Regions from separate parts of the Desulfallas thermosapovorans DSM 6562 genome, predicted to be linked through region 2. Evidence: riboswitches for the same ligand, from Rfam matches in the RefSeq annotation. Region 2 holds a riboswitch; each other region holds the start of a gene.

Region 1 (3,135 bases), on a different contig from region 2:
GCAGCTGTCCCCGGATAACATCCACCAGAAGGGCTTCCGGGTCAACAACCAGCGACATGCTGGCACCGTTGATGTTAAGCTTTTTCTTAATCATTAACTTAACCTCCTATTTTAATAGTCTTGCGCTAAACCGGCCAAATACATTGCCGGCGTCGCATTAAATGCTTTTGCCAAAACTGCAGTCGGGGAAACGGCACTGGCTGCAGTTGGAACACAGCCCGCCATAACCCAGAACGGCAATATCCCGGCGCGAGATTTTTTCCCCTGCCAGAACCCGCGGTGCTATTAAATCAAAAATACTGCTTCTATGATACATAACACACCCGGGAAGGCCCATTACCGGTAATTCGCCGATATAAGCCATCATGAACATGGCCCCCGGTAGAGCGGGTGCACCGTAACTGATTATGCGCCCCCCGGCGGCAACCACCCCCGCGGGCGTTACATCATCGGGGTCCACCGACATCCCGCCGGTTACCAGGATCATATCTACCCCCTCTCGGATTAACTCATTAATGGCAGTCACAATCATATCTATACTGTCGGACACCAGAATCTGCCTGGTAACTTCACTGCCCCACTGGGCCAGTTTAGCTGTCACCACGGGACCAAACTTATCCTGGATACGCCCGCTGTACACCTCGCTGCCGGTGGTAACCAGACCAACCCGCATAGCTTTTAACGGCTTTACCTCCACTAAGGGAAAGGAATCCCGGCATATGTGCTCCACGCCGGTGATGATTTTTTCATCAATTACCAGCGGGATAATGCGTGTACCGGCCACCACCCGGTCCTTTTTAACAAGCTGGTTGGAGTGCAAGGTGGCAAACATGACCTGTTCCTGTTCATTAACCAAAGAAAGGGCACTGGAATTAATCTTCAGCAGCCCATCCATGGCGGCCACCAGGCTAACTTTGCCCTCACTGGGCTCCGTTAAATAAACTCCTTCACCGGCGGCCGCCGCGGCCATGCGCTGCGCCGCCTCATTTTCGTGCAGTATCCCTTCGCGCATTTCCCACACATAAAGATGCTCTTTACCAATGTCCAGCAACCTGGGAATATCCTCGGGCTTCACCACATGGCCCTTTTTAAATAACGGCTTTTTAACCTTGCCGGGCACAATTTCGGTAAGGTCATGGCAAAGCACCATCCCCACTGCCTCCTGTACCGGAACCGCTTTCACAGTTTTCTCCCCCTTCGCCAAAACGCAAACAGAATAGGATATATTTCACAAGCTGTCCATGAAATATTCCCCAAACGCAAACAAAAAGACCGGAATGCGGTAAAGATACAGCACCCCGGCCTTTGATAGACCAAAAGTATATTACTGTACTCCTTTCCGCACTGGGAGGCCCGCCGGTTTCCCAGCGAACCCTGCCGGCCAGGCCATCATAGCAATCGCTTTAGACATACCTGGCTCGGAGCAGTTATCATATTGTTGTTGGTTGTTAGTCTGTGTATAGTAATATGCAAGACCCATGCCAAATAAACAATACAACCAGGCTCAGGACACGTTCCCCTATTGCCCGCCATATATTTTCTTGCTCGACAAACAATTCTCAACATGTTTGAATTCCGCATTATACCCGGCCGGCCAATAGATCCATTTTGGCACTATTGTATCGAAACGACACGCCACTTTCTCCTGGCTAACCAAATCGGAACACCCATTTATTACAAATCTTAGACGGATATCGTCACTGTTCAAAACATTACAAAAATATCTTGACAAACTAATCACAAGTGCCTTATTATTACCAGCATAGTTACGTTATGATATGTTTTGTTACGTTGTGTTTCGCAATACCACCTTGAACGCATTCAAAGACTGCGCCCAACAATGCTACAAACAAGTCAATTTGTCAGTTGTTATGTCTTGTTGCGCCTGGAAAAATACTTGTCAACCAACCAATAACATTGCTGTAAAATTACGAAGGGGGTTATGCAATGAAGATGAAGAGACTACTGCTATTACCTTTGGGGATGTTTATCCTTCTACTTGTCCTCACCGGCTGCGGCGACAACGATAGCAGCGAAAAAATCAATCTCACCGTTTCTGCGGCAGCAAGCCTGCAGGATGCAGCCAGGGAAATCGAGCAAGTGTATACCAGGGAAAATCCAAATGTTACCCTCACTTATAACTTCGCATCGTCGGGCGCCCTGCAAAAACAGATTGAGGAAGGAGCTCCGGTGGACCTGTTTATTTCCGCAGGCCAATCCCAAATGGATGCCCTGGAAGAGAAAGGGCTCATTATTGAGGATTCCAGGAGCGATTTACTGGGCAACGAACTGGTCCTCATTGCAGGCAAAGACAGCCCCTTGAGCGGCTTTGATGAGCTCACCGGGGATCAGGTCAACAAAATCAGCATCGGTGCGCCGGAGTCAGTACCCGCCGGCAAGTATGCCCGGGAGGCGCTGACCGGCATGGGCCTGTGGGATGCCATCCAACCCAAGCTGGTGTTGGCCAAAGATGTGCGCCAGGTGCTGACCTATGTGGAAACCGGAAACGTGGATGCCGGGCTGGTTTATCATTCAGATGCACTGATGGGCGATAATATCAAAGTGTTGGCGGCGGCTCCGGCAGATACACATAAACCCATCGTCTACCCCATGGCCATCATCAAGAACACCAAACAGCAAGCGGCAACAGAGGCATTTATGAATTTCCTTGACGGTCCGGAAGCAAGGGAAATATTTGCCCGGTACGGTTTTAAAAACCCCGGAGAATTAAAGGCACCATAATATGTTTGTGCAATTAAATGACTGGTTTCCGGTGTTCCTTTCCATCAGGGTGGCCCTGATTGCCGTCACGGTGGTTTTAATCACCGGCCTGCCCCTGGCCAGACTTCTCTCCCGCCTGGAGTTTCCCGGCAAGGATGTGCTGGAAGCCCTGATTACCTTGCCCATGGTGCTACCCCCCTCGGTCATCGGGTATGGTCTTTTGATGATCATCGGCAAAAACGGCTTGCTGGGGCATACCCTGGCCGGCCTGGGATTAACCCTTATTTTTACCTGGTGGGCGGCGGTGTTGGCCTCCACCGTGGTGGCCTTTCCCCTGATGTACCAGAGCGCCAAGGGAGCTTTTCTAAGCGTGGATGTTAATTATGAAAAGGCGGCCCGGACACTGGGTGCCAG
Region 2 (3,135 bases):
CTGTGCGGGAAGGGGATAAGTATTTGCTTTCGGGGCAAAAGTGCTTTATCACCAACGGTAGTATTGCCGATGTATTCACTGTTTTCGCCACCGTAGATCCCAAGGCTGGATTAAAAGGTTTAAGCGCGTTTATTGTGGAGAAAAATTACCCTGGTATAATTATTGGCAAAAAGGAACATAAAATGGGCATTAGGGGCTCTGAAACCACGGAGGTTATTTTTGATAATTGTCCTGTTCCGGTGGAAAATTTGATGGGTAAAGAGGGTGACGGGTTTAAAATTGCCATGATGACCCTTGACCGTACCCGTCCCGTTATCGGTGCCCAGGCTGTTGGTATTGCCCAGGGAGCTCTGGATTATGCCGTTAATTACGCCAAAGAGCGGGTTCAATTCGGCAAGCCCATAGCTACTTTCCAGGGGCTGCAATTTATGCTGGCGGATATGGCCACCCGGGTGGAAGCGGCCCGGCAGCTGGTTTATAAAGCTGCTTTCTTAATTGAACATGCTGCGGAGAATAATACTTCGACCACCGATATCAGCCTGTTTTCCTCCATGTGCAAGCTGTTTGCCTCGGATACAGCCATGCAGGTTACGGTTGACGCGCTGCAGGTGCTGGGCGGTTATGGCTATATGAAGGAGTACCCCTTGGAGCGGATGATGCGCGACGCCAAAATCACCCAAATTTATGAAGGTACCAACCAGATTCAGCGGGTGGTTATTGCCAAAAATATGTTAAGCGGTAAGTAACGGCTTTTTTATTAAGTGTTGCTATGACGAGATAAAATTGAAAAATGAAAAGGTGCAGTCAGCTGAATTGACTGGCTTGCACCTTTTTGGTCAGGCGATAGAGGGTCTGTTGTTTATCCTTGAGCGGTACAATTTTTTTAACCGTCCAGCCTGTCAGGGAAGAACAGCGGACTGCCGTATTTATCCACACCGAATTCCTTGATTGTTTCCTGGGTATCTTTATCGATCATAAACTCCACAAAGGCTTTGGCCCCTTCGGCATTAATCCGGTCGAATTTTTCCGGGTTCACCTGCATGACGTGGTAAATGTTTTTCAACGCTTCGTCACCTTCGGAAACAATCTCCAGATCGATGTTTTTTGATTGGGCCAGGAAGGTACCGCGGTCACTGAGTATGTAGGCCTGTTTTTCGTTGGCTACGGTTATGCTGGCACCCATGCCCTGACCGGTTTCCTGATACCATGCTTGTCCTGCAGGGTCAATTCCGGCGTCTTTCCACAGGCTTTTTTCCATTTTATCAGTACCCGAGTCATCGCCCCGGGAAATAAACAATGCGCCATTATCCGCTATCTTTCTGAATGCCTCCAGAATATCGGTGGTACCTTTCACCTGGGCCGGGTCCCCGGGGGGGCCCAGCAGCACGAAATCATTATGCATAACCAGCTGGTAGTTAATGACCGTCTGGTCTTCCACCAGCGGCTTTTCGGCGTCAGGAGCATGTACCAACAGCACATCGGCGTTGCCCATTTTGCCCATTTCCAATGCCTGCCCGGTCCCTACGGGCACTGTTTTAACAGTGTAGCCGGTTTGTTCCTGGAATTGGGGTACCAACACATCCAGCAAACCGCTATCCTGGGTGCTGGTGGTGGTGGCCAGGATAATATTTTTATTATCCGGTTGGGCCGATTGTTGCTCCTGCTGCTGGTTGTCATTTGCATTCTGAGCGCAGCCCACCAGCGCCGTCAACAGCGCCAGCACTAAGATCATCACAATAAGCGGGCTTTTTCTTTGCATTAATTATTCCTCCCTTTTCCTTGTTTATTTTTTTCAATATAACTACTGGGAATAAAACCGCTAAGCTTTATTTTCCCCCCTTCCTTGTCTTATGATCCTGGAAAAAATAAAAAGCCCTGCATTGCCAAGAAGGAGCATGCAGGGTTATAACCTAGCGGTTCTCTTCTTTCCGCAATGGGAGGCGGTCCGGTTTCCCGGTCCACCCTACCGGTCAGGCATCCATAACATAAAGTCTGCAGGATATCCCGACTCGAAGAGTTATATTTTACTCATTTATATAATAATAACGTTGTAAAAATTTATTTGCAATAGGTACATAACCATAGTTTTGTCTGCATGCTGCCATAAAATTCGGACGGGCCGGTCAATATTTTGTTAGAAGGATTTGACTGGATTTAGTTTAATAAATTATGGTAAGCTGCGGGTACTGTTTGACAAAAGGTGATAGGGGTCTTAATTTATGAAGGTTAATAATGGCGGGAAAAAATCAAAGTGGAGATACTGTTTACTGATTACGGTATTTCCGGTCCTCCCATACTTGCCCTCAGCGCTGTACCGCTGTTAAAGAGGCCGGGATTGCAGATATTCACAAACCGGCGGGACAGGTTACCACGGCGGAGAGAAATGCTATAATAGATATATTAAAGGATTGGCGCTTTGTAGTTACCGGCACCAATACCTGGCAGCAGGCACAGGTAACCACCGAAGGAGTAGCTGTCCGGGACGTGGACCAGAAAATATGGCTTCAAAGCTGGTGCCCGGGCTTTTTTTCGCCGGGGAGGTGCTCGATATCGATGGGGACTACGGTGGTTACAACCTGCAGTGGGCCTGGCCCTCAGGTTATGTAGCCGGTGAGAGTGCGGTCACACTATAAAAAAATATCGGGGGGAGAGAATGTATGTCAGGTTGCGGAAGTTGTTCGTCTTGCAGTTTGGATGATAAAGCCCGGGAATATAGAAACAGTGACGGGAAACCGGCAGTAAAATGTACCTTTTGCGGTAAAGAAGTGACCTTTGATAAATTACCGAAACATTGCCGGGTTACCTGTCCGGAGTGTAAAACCGATATAAAAGTTATACCGCTTTTATTGAATTAGCGAAGTCAGGCCAAAACTACCCGTGCTGGGGTAGTTTATTTTTTTGCCGCCGGTGGTAAATATTTTAACTTTGTCTCTTTTATATTTATAAGCCATCTATTGTCTTGCAATGCCGGTATAACTCGTTATTAGATGGAAAAACTGCATTATTTTTACAGGTTTCGACTCATAATTAATCAGAAAACGGCAATATTACATATATTGACCAATATTATAAAAGGTGAGCCGAATGCCTGAATCAAAGTACGAGGAAATTTTTAAAAAACTGGTTAAATCAGCC
Region 3 (3,135 bases), on a different contig from region 2:
TAATACTGTGCCTTCCCTTGGGCACCATGGAGAAAAAGGAATAAAAGGATGCCACTCCGTGAATTTCATTGAGGGACATGCCCAGTCCATCGGACACCTTCTCCAGCGCTTGTCTGGGCAGGTAATCAAATAGTTTTTGTATCCGGTGCAATACCGTGATTAATTCTTTGGGGTTGCCCCGGTACTTTTCAATAACCTGGTCAACCAGCGGGTAAAGTTCTTCTTCATTGGGAGAGCTGCACATACATGCATGACTCATCTTCCATTCCTCCTCGTTTAATAAAATTGCTCCCGGAATTTTCCGGTTTGGAGGGCCCAAGCTTGGGCTTGGACCATAAAAACTCAACACCTCCCGTAGTACGGGGGTAGTATTCTTCAAATACCTGCATGCACCGGTTACATAAAACCAGCATGACTTGCCGTCGCGTCAATGCCTGTAACCTTACCTTTCCCGCGATAGTGCCATCGTTTGCTAACAAATTAAATGTTTACCAATAAAATTGTGCAAATATTCACAAACTATGGTAATATAAACCTTAAAATTATAACAAATAAATTATAGCAAATAAATTAACAAATGGTACTGGTGATATTTGCTTGATTCAGTTCAAAATCAAAGAAAGAATAGATTTTATGTTGTGCGGAGATTGGTGACTTAAGTAGTGCGGCGTTTTATACAGCTATATTACGAAAATACTGCAGAATTATTTTGTTAATACTATTAGTTTTGCTAATACAAATCATTATATTTAATTATACTTTATAACTATAATAAAAAAAGAAAATAAAAAAAGCAATAGGTTTTTTATAAATTTAATAAAATATCTCACAAAATGGTTGATTGTATTTGCTTTATCATGGGAGTCAGGTATCTTGTTTGCAAAATTTTTTGATAAAGCAGGATTTTTAACCGGACCGTCAAATCTACTAACAATATAAAACTTAATCATGTGCTCCGAGTTTTTCTGCCTAAAGCGGATTGGCCATGGCAGTTAAGCCGTTGGGTAAAATCGGAAACGAGTTTGCCTCCCGTGGTTGGAAAGGGGCTTGTTAAATCAGGTAGAGAATCTTTTAGGTGCATACTTTGCGCCGTGTTTTAGTGCCTGATAAATAATTTTGAGATTAACGCAAAAAGTCTCCGGCCATGGCTGGAGATTTTTTGTGTTTCCGGGTCACTTTTGTTCCAGTAACGGCGGCAGGTTCACCGGTTGCTGTGGCAAGGCAACAGACTGCGGAGCCATTAGACTAATGAAAAGGAGTGGTTGGATGGCGGAAATGGTCAACTTGACTATAAACGGTCAGCAAATCGAAGTCCCGGCAGGTACTACGGTATTAAATGCCGCCGAGCAAACGGGCATTCACATTCCCAGGCTTTGCTATGAACCGGATCTCAGTCCCTTTGGCGCGTGCCGTTTATGCGTGGTGGAAATCGAAGGTATGCGCAACCTGCCGGCCTCTTGTGTAACCACGGTAACCCCGGGTATGGTTGTGCAAACCCATTCGCCGGCAGTAATTGAGGCCAGGCGTACCATATTGGAATTATTGATCGCCAATCACCCCCAGGATTGCCTTACCTGCGAGAAAATGGGGGACTGCAAGCTGGCTCAATACTGTTATGAATACGGCGTCAAGACAACTCCCTTTGACGGGGAAAAACATGATTATGCCATTGAGGAAAGCAACCCCTTTATTGTTCGCGACCTGAACAAGTGTATTTTGTGCGGCAAGTGTATCCGGGCCTGTGCCGAGATAACCGGCAAGAATAACCTGGACTTTGCCTACCGTGGTTTTAATACCAAGGCCACCACATTTTATGATGTACCCTTTGTGGAATCGGATTGTGTTTTCTGCGGCAACTGTGTTTCGGTATGCCCCACCGGGGCACTGGCCGAAAAACAGATCAAGGGCAAGGCCAGAAACTGGGAATTGCAAAAGGTGAGGACCACCTGCCCATTTTGCGGTACGGGCTGCAGTTTCGACCTGTGTGTTCATGACGGTCGCGTGGTGGGGGTTAAATCAAGCCCGGACGGTACGGTAAACAGCCGTGCCCTGTGCATTAAAGGAAGGTTCGGCTGGGACTTTATTTATAGCGATCGCCGGCTCACTACCCCTTTAATTAAACGCAACGGTAATTTCGAGCCCGCTTCCTGGGACGAGGCGTTGGATTTGATTGCCGCCAGGCTAAGCGAAATAAAAAACAGGTATGGTGCCGATTCCTTTGCCGCCCTCAGTTCGGCCAGGTGCACCAATGAAGAGAATTACCTGGTGCAGAAATTTACCCGGGGGGTGATGGGCACAAATAACGTGGACCATTGTGCCCGTACCTGACACGCTCCCACGGTGGCCGGTCTGGCCACTTCTTTCGGCAGCGGCGCAATGACCAACTCAATTTCGGAAATTGAGCAGGCTGAACTGTTATTATTGATAGGTACCAATACCACCGAAGCACACCCGGTTATTGGTTATAAAATGAGGCAGGCAGCCCGCCGGGGGGCAAAACTGATTGTTGTGGACCCGCGGCGGATAGAACTGGCGGAGGAAGCTGATTACTGGCTGCGTATCCGGCCCGGTAATGATATTCCCTTCCTGAACGGGTTAATGCACATCATCATTAAAGAAGGGCTTTATGACCGGGCCTTTGTGGAAGAGCGAACCGAGAATTTTGAGGCGCTGAAGGAAACCGTTGAGAAATATACCCCGGAATACGTGTCCGGTTTGACCGGTATACCGGTGCAGGATTTGTATGACGTGGCCCGTCTCTATGCCGGTACCGACAAGGCGATGATTTTTTATACCCTGGGTATTACCGAGCACGTATGCGGGACAAACAATGTCATGAGTATTGCCAACCTGGCCATGCTCACCGGCCACCTGGGACGCCCGGGCACCGGGGTGAACCCGATACGGGGTCAAAACAACGTGCAGGGTGCCTGCGACATGGGGGCGCTGCCCAATGTGTTTACAGGCTACCAGAAGGTGATTGACCCGGCAGCCCGGGAAAAGTTCGAGAAGGCCTGGGGCGTATCCCTGTCCGGTGACATTGGGCTGATGATTCCCGAAATGTTCGATAAAGCCAACTCCGGTGAGCTGAAAGCAATGTATATCCTGGGTGAAAATCCCGTGCTCACTGACCCC
Region 4 (3,135 bases), on a different contig from region 2:
TTATACAGCAGAGCCATGGTAACAATGCCCACCAGCAAGCTGTAGAACAGGCTTCTGGTTTTGATGGCCACCAGCAGTGTGGGTATGAAGGCCCAGATATATTTATTCTGAATACTGATATTAATTTCGCCCTCCGGTGCCAGTACACTTATCGCCGTTAAAGCGCCCAAAACCGCCGGGGCCACAAAGGAGAGCCACCGTTTCACCGGTTCAGGGAACTCATAGCGGGAAAACATTGCCACCGGCAGGATACGTGGCAACAGGGACACCAGCGAAACACCGATGATCATGATCCAGATACTATTTCCGCTCACTGATGAACACCCCCAAACTGGCTGCGGCAATGGTTGCTATGATGATATTAAACATATTTGCCATGGTGGCAGGCATTAAATAACCAATTAACAAACAAATAAAGGCGGAGGATAAAGCCACAATAACATCCGGTTTATTTCTGATCATAAGCACCAGCAGGCAAATATACATTGCCGGCAGAGTAAAACCCAGGCCCAGGCGGTCCGTGTCGCCGATATAGCTGCCCAGTATGGCGCCCAGCAATGTACTGGCGATCCAGCCAGTATGTGAACTAAGGTTAAGTCCAGCCATGTAGGAAGCGGTGGGCGCATGCTGCTGGTAGCGGTTCATGGCCACGGCATAGGTTTCATCGGTCAGCCCGTAGGATAAAATGCTGCCCGTGGCGGTTGGGACATGGCCCTTGAGGTAAGGCACCAGTGATGTGGAAAACAGCAAATATCTTAAATTCACTAAAACGTTGGCCAGGATAATGGTGAATACCGCTCCGCCGGCTTGCAAAACTCCAATGGCGATATACTGTCCGGCCCCTGTAAAGCACAACACCGACATCATGGTGGCCTGGACAATTGACATGCCCACATCAGTTGCCAGCACCCCAAAGGCAAAACCCAAAGGTAAATAGCCCAACACTATCGGGATGGAGTCGTTTATTCCCTGTTTCAATTCTTGCGTTTGCATTTTACGTCCCCGTTCCAGTTTTAAGAATAACAATATTTTACCTATTATAGTACTTTAAACGCGTTTTTTCATTATTATTTTTTGCCAAGTCCGCTACTTTCTTGACGCGTTATCAAGCATCATATAAAATACTACTGGTTTGAATAATCAATAAATTAAAACAGCTCTCCGAGTTCAATAACCTGTTAACCATGTTATGGTTCTTGAACCGGCAGGGTATGCCGGGAAACCGGCCTGCCTCCCATTGCGGAAAGGAGATGATAAACCCTGGGTATGACCGGGCTTTGTTTCCTTTTGGCAGGACAAAGCCCGTTTATTTTCCATTAATACCGGTAAAACAGGTTGTGAACTTGTCGAAAAATTATTTTAAATTTGAACCATATCATTAAGTTAAAAGGAGAATTCGGTATATGACCACCCAACAGGTATTCAGCGTATGCGGTATGTGCACTGTGCGTTGCCCCATCATGGCCGAGGTAAAAAATGACAATGTGCAATTGCTCCAGGGAAATCCTCACGTACCTGCGATGAAGGGGACCATATGCCCCAAGGGTGCCGCTGGAATTGCACTGCTTCATGATCATGAACGTATCCAGGGGCCAATGATTCGCGAGGGCAAGCGCGGTGAAGGTAAATGGCGCCAGGTCAGTTGGGATGAGGCCTTGGAGGAAACCGCCGCCAGGCTCAAAGCGGTGATGGATAAACACGGGGCGCGCAGCGTCGCCTTTTCGGACCGCAGCGGGCCGTTTAAAGATTTGCACCAGGCGTTTGTGCGCGGTTTGGGCTCCCCCAACTATACCAATCACGACAGTTCCTGTGCCCGCAATGTGCACCACGCCTGCATTTCCGTCACCGGTGCAGGCCGCGAGGAACTGGTTTACGATTATAAAAACGCCAGGCATGTGGTATTTCAAACACGCAATATATTTGAGGCTATCAACGTGCAGGAGGTTACTAACCTGACTGCAGCCATGGACGCGGGCTGCAAGATCACGGTTATTGATATCCGGGCCACTATTTCGGCGACGAAGGCTGACCGGTTCCTATTGGTTAGACCCGGAAGTGACTACGCCCTTAACCTGGCAGTTATTCACGAGCTCTTATTCAAGAAACTCTATGATGCTGAATATGCCGCCCGCTGGATAAATGATCTCGGCCAGTTGGAAGAATTTGTACGCCCGTACAGCCCGGAATGGGCCGAAGGGGAAACCGGGGTTCCCGCCGGTGAAATCCGGCGCTTCGTGCAGGAAATTGCCGCCGCCAGGCCGGCCGTGATCTGGCACCCCGGCTGGATGACCGCCCGCTATACCGATTCTTTTTATGTCTCCCGTACAGCTTATATCATCAATGCCCTCCTGGGTTCCATCGGTGCCAGGGGTGGTTTGATGTTTACCAAAAAACCCGGCGACGTTGGGAGGAAGGGTTTGAATAAACTGGCGGACCTGTTCCCCAAGCCCACCGAGAAGCGTGCGGACGGTGTGGGGTGGCTTTACAAGCATTTTGATGCGGGGCCGGGCTTGGCCCACCTGGTTTACAAGGCCATGGAAACCGGTGAACCATACCCGGTGAAGGCCTATATCGCCTACCGCCATGATCCCTTGATGGGTTTTCCCGACCCGGATCGCCTGCGGCAAATATTCGATCATTTGGATCTGCTGGTATCCGTTAGCTTTACGTGGTCGGACACCGCCTGGTATTCAGATATAGTGCTGCCCCTGTCCACCTATCTCGAGCGGGAAAGTATCATGGCCTGTAAAAACGGGCTACGGCCCTATTTCTTCGTGCGCCGGCGGGCTGTTCAGCCGCGCTTCGATACGCGGGCGGACTGGGAGATCATCTGCGGGCTGGCCAGGCGCCTGGGGATTGGCGAGCTGGCCTTTAGCTCTATTGAGGATATCTGGAACTACCAGTTGGAGGGCACCGGGGTACGGCCTGAGGATTTCAATGCCACCGGTTTTGTAAACCTGGCCCAGCCCGTTGAAGACCCGCCCTTTACGGAACCCAGGTTTAAAACGCCCTCCGGTAAAATCGATATTATTTCCGAGAGGCTCGAAAAACAGGGTATTCCATCTTTAAAACCTTACACTGCCCCGAAACGGCCGCCCAAAGGGCAATTCCGCCTGACCTTTGGCCGCTGTGCCG

What was found. Region 2 has a riboswitch for molybdenum cofactor ahead of LX24_RS12440 (ABC transporter substrate-binding protein). Riboswitches for the same ligand answer to the same signal wherever they lie in the genome.
Region 1: it holds a riboswitch for molybdenum cofactor, as region 2 does, so the genes downstream of both, LX24_RS11135 (molybdopterin-binding protein) here and LX24_RS12440 (ABC transporter substrate-binding protein) in region 2, are expected to answer to the same signal.
Region 3: it holds a riboswitch for molybdenum cofactor, as region 2 does, so the genes downstream of both, fdhF (formate dehydrogenase subunit alpha) here and LX24_RS12440 (ABC transporter substrate-binding protein) in region 2, are expected to answer to the same signal.
Region 4: it holds a riboswitch for molybdenum cofactor, as region 2 does, so the genes downstream of both, LX24_RS03345 (molybdopterin-containing oxidoreductase family protein) here and LX24_RS12440 (ABC transporter substrate-binding protein) in region 2, are expected to answer to the same signal.

Annotation. Positions count from the first base shown of each region.
Region 1 is NZ_VNHM01000013.1:17,195-20,329, reverse strand. Features, by position in the region: gene LX24_RS11140 (molybdopterin-dependent aldehyde oxidoreductase) at 1-94, opposite strand, end outside; gene LX24_RS11135 (molybdopterin-binding protein) at 158-1,183, opposite strand; molybdenum cofactor riboswitch at 1,317-1,436, opposite strand; gene modA (molybdate ABC transporter substrate-binding protein) at 1,954-2,742, shown strand; gene modB (molybdate ABC transporter permease subunit) at 2,744-3,135, shown strand, end outside.
Region 2 is NZ_VNHM01000016.1:54,087-57,221, forward strand. Features, by position in the region: gene LX24_RS12435 (acyl-CoA dehydrogenase family protein) at 1-746, shown strand, start outside; gene LX24_RS12440 (ABC transporter substrate-binding protein) at 884-1,759, opposite strand; molybdenum cofactor riboswitch at 1,906-2,027, opposite strand; partial or broken gene LX24_RS12445 (NAD(P)/FAD-dependent oxidoreductase) at 2,320-2,633, shown strand; gene LX24_RS12450 ([Fe-Fe] hydrogenase large subunit C-terminal domain-containing protein) at 3,085-3,135, shown strand, end outside.
Region 3 is NZ_VNHM01000013.1:9,773-12,907, forward strand. Features, by position in the region: gene nuoE (NADH-quinone oxidoreductase subunit NuoE) at 1-259, opposite strand, end outside; molybdenum cofactor riboswitch at 942-1,062, shown strand; gene fdhF (formate dehydrogenase subunit alpha) at 1,267-3,135, shown strand, end outside.
Region 4 is NZ_VNHM01000003.1:23,202-26,336, reverse strand. Features, by position in the region: gene LX24_RS03355 (AzlD domain-containing protein) at 1-314, opposite strand, end outside; gene LX24_RS03350 (AzlC family ABC transporter permease) at 301-993, opposite strand; molybdenum cofactor riboswitch at 1,148-1,264, shown strand; gene LX24_RS03345 (molybdopterin-containing oxidoreductase family protein) at 1,404-3,135, shown strand, end outside.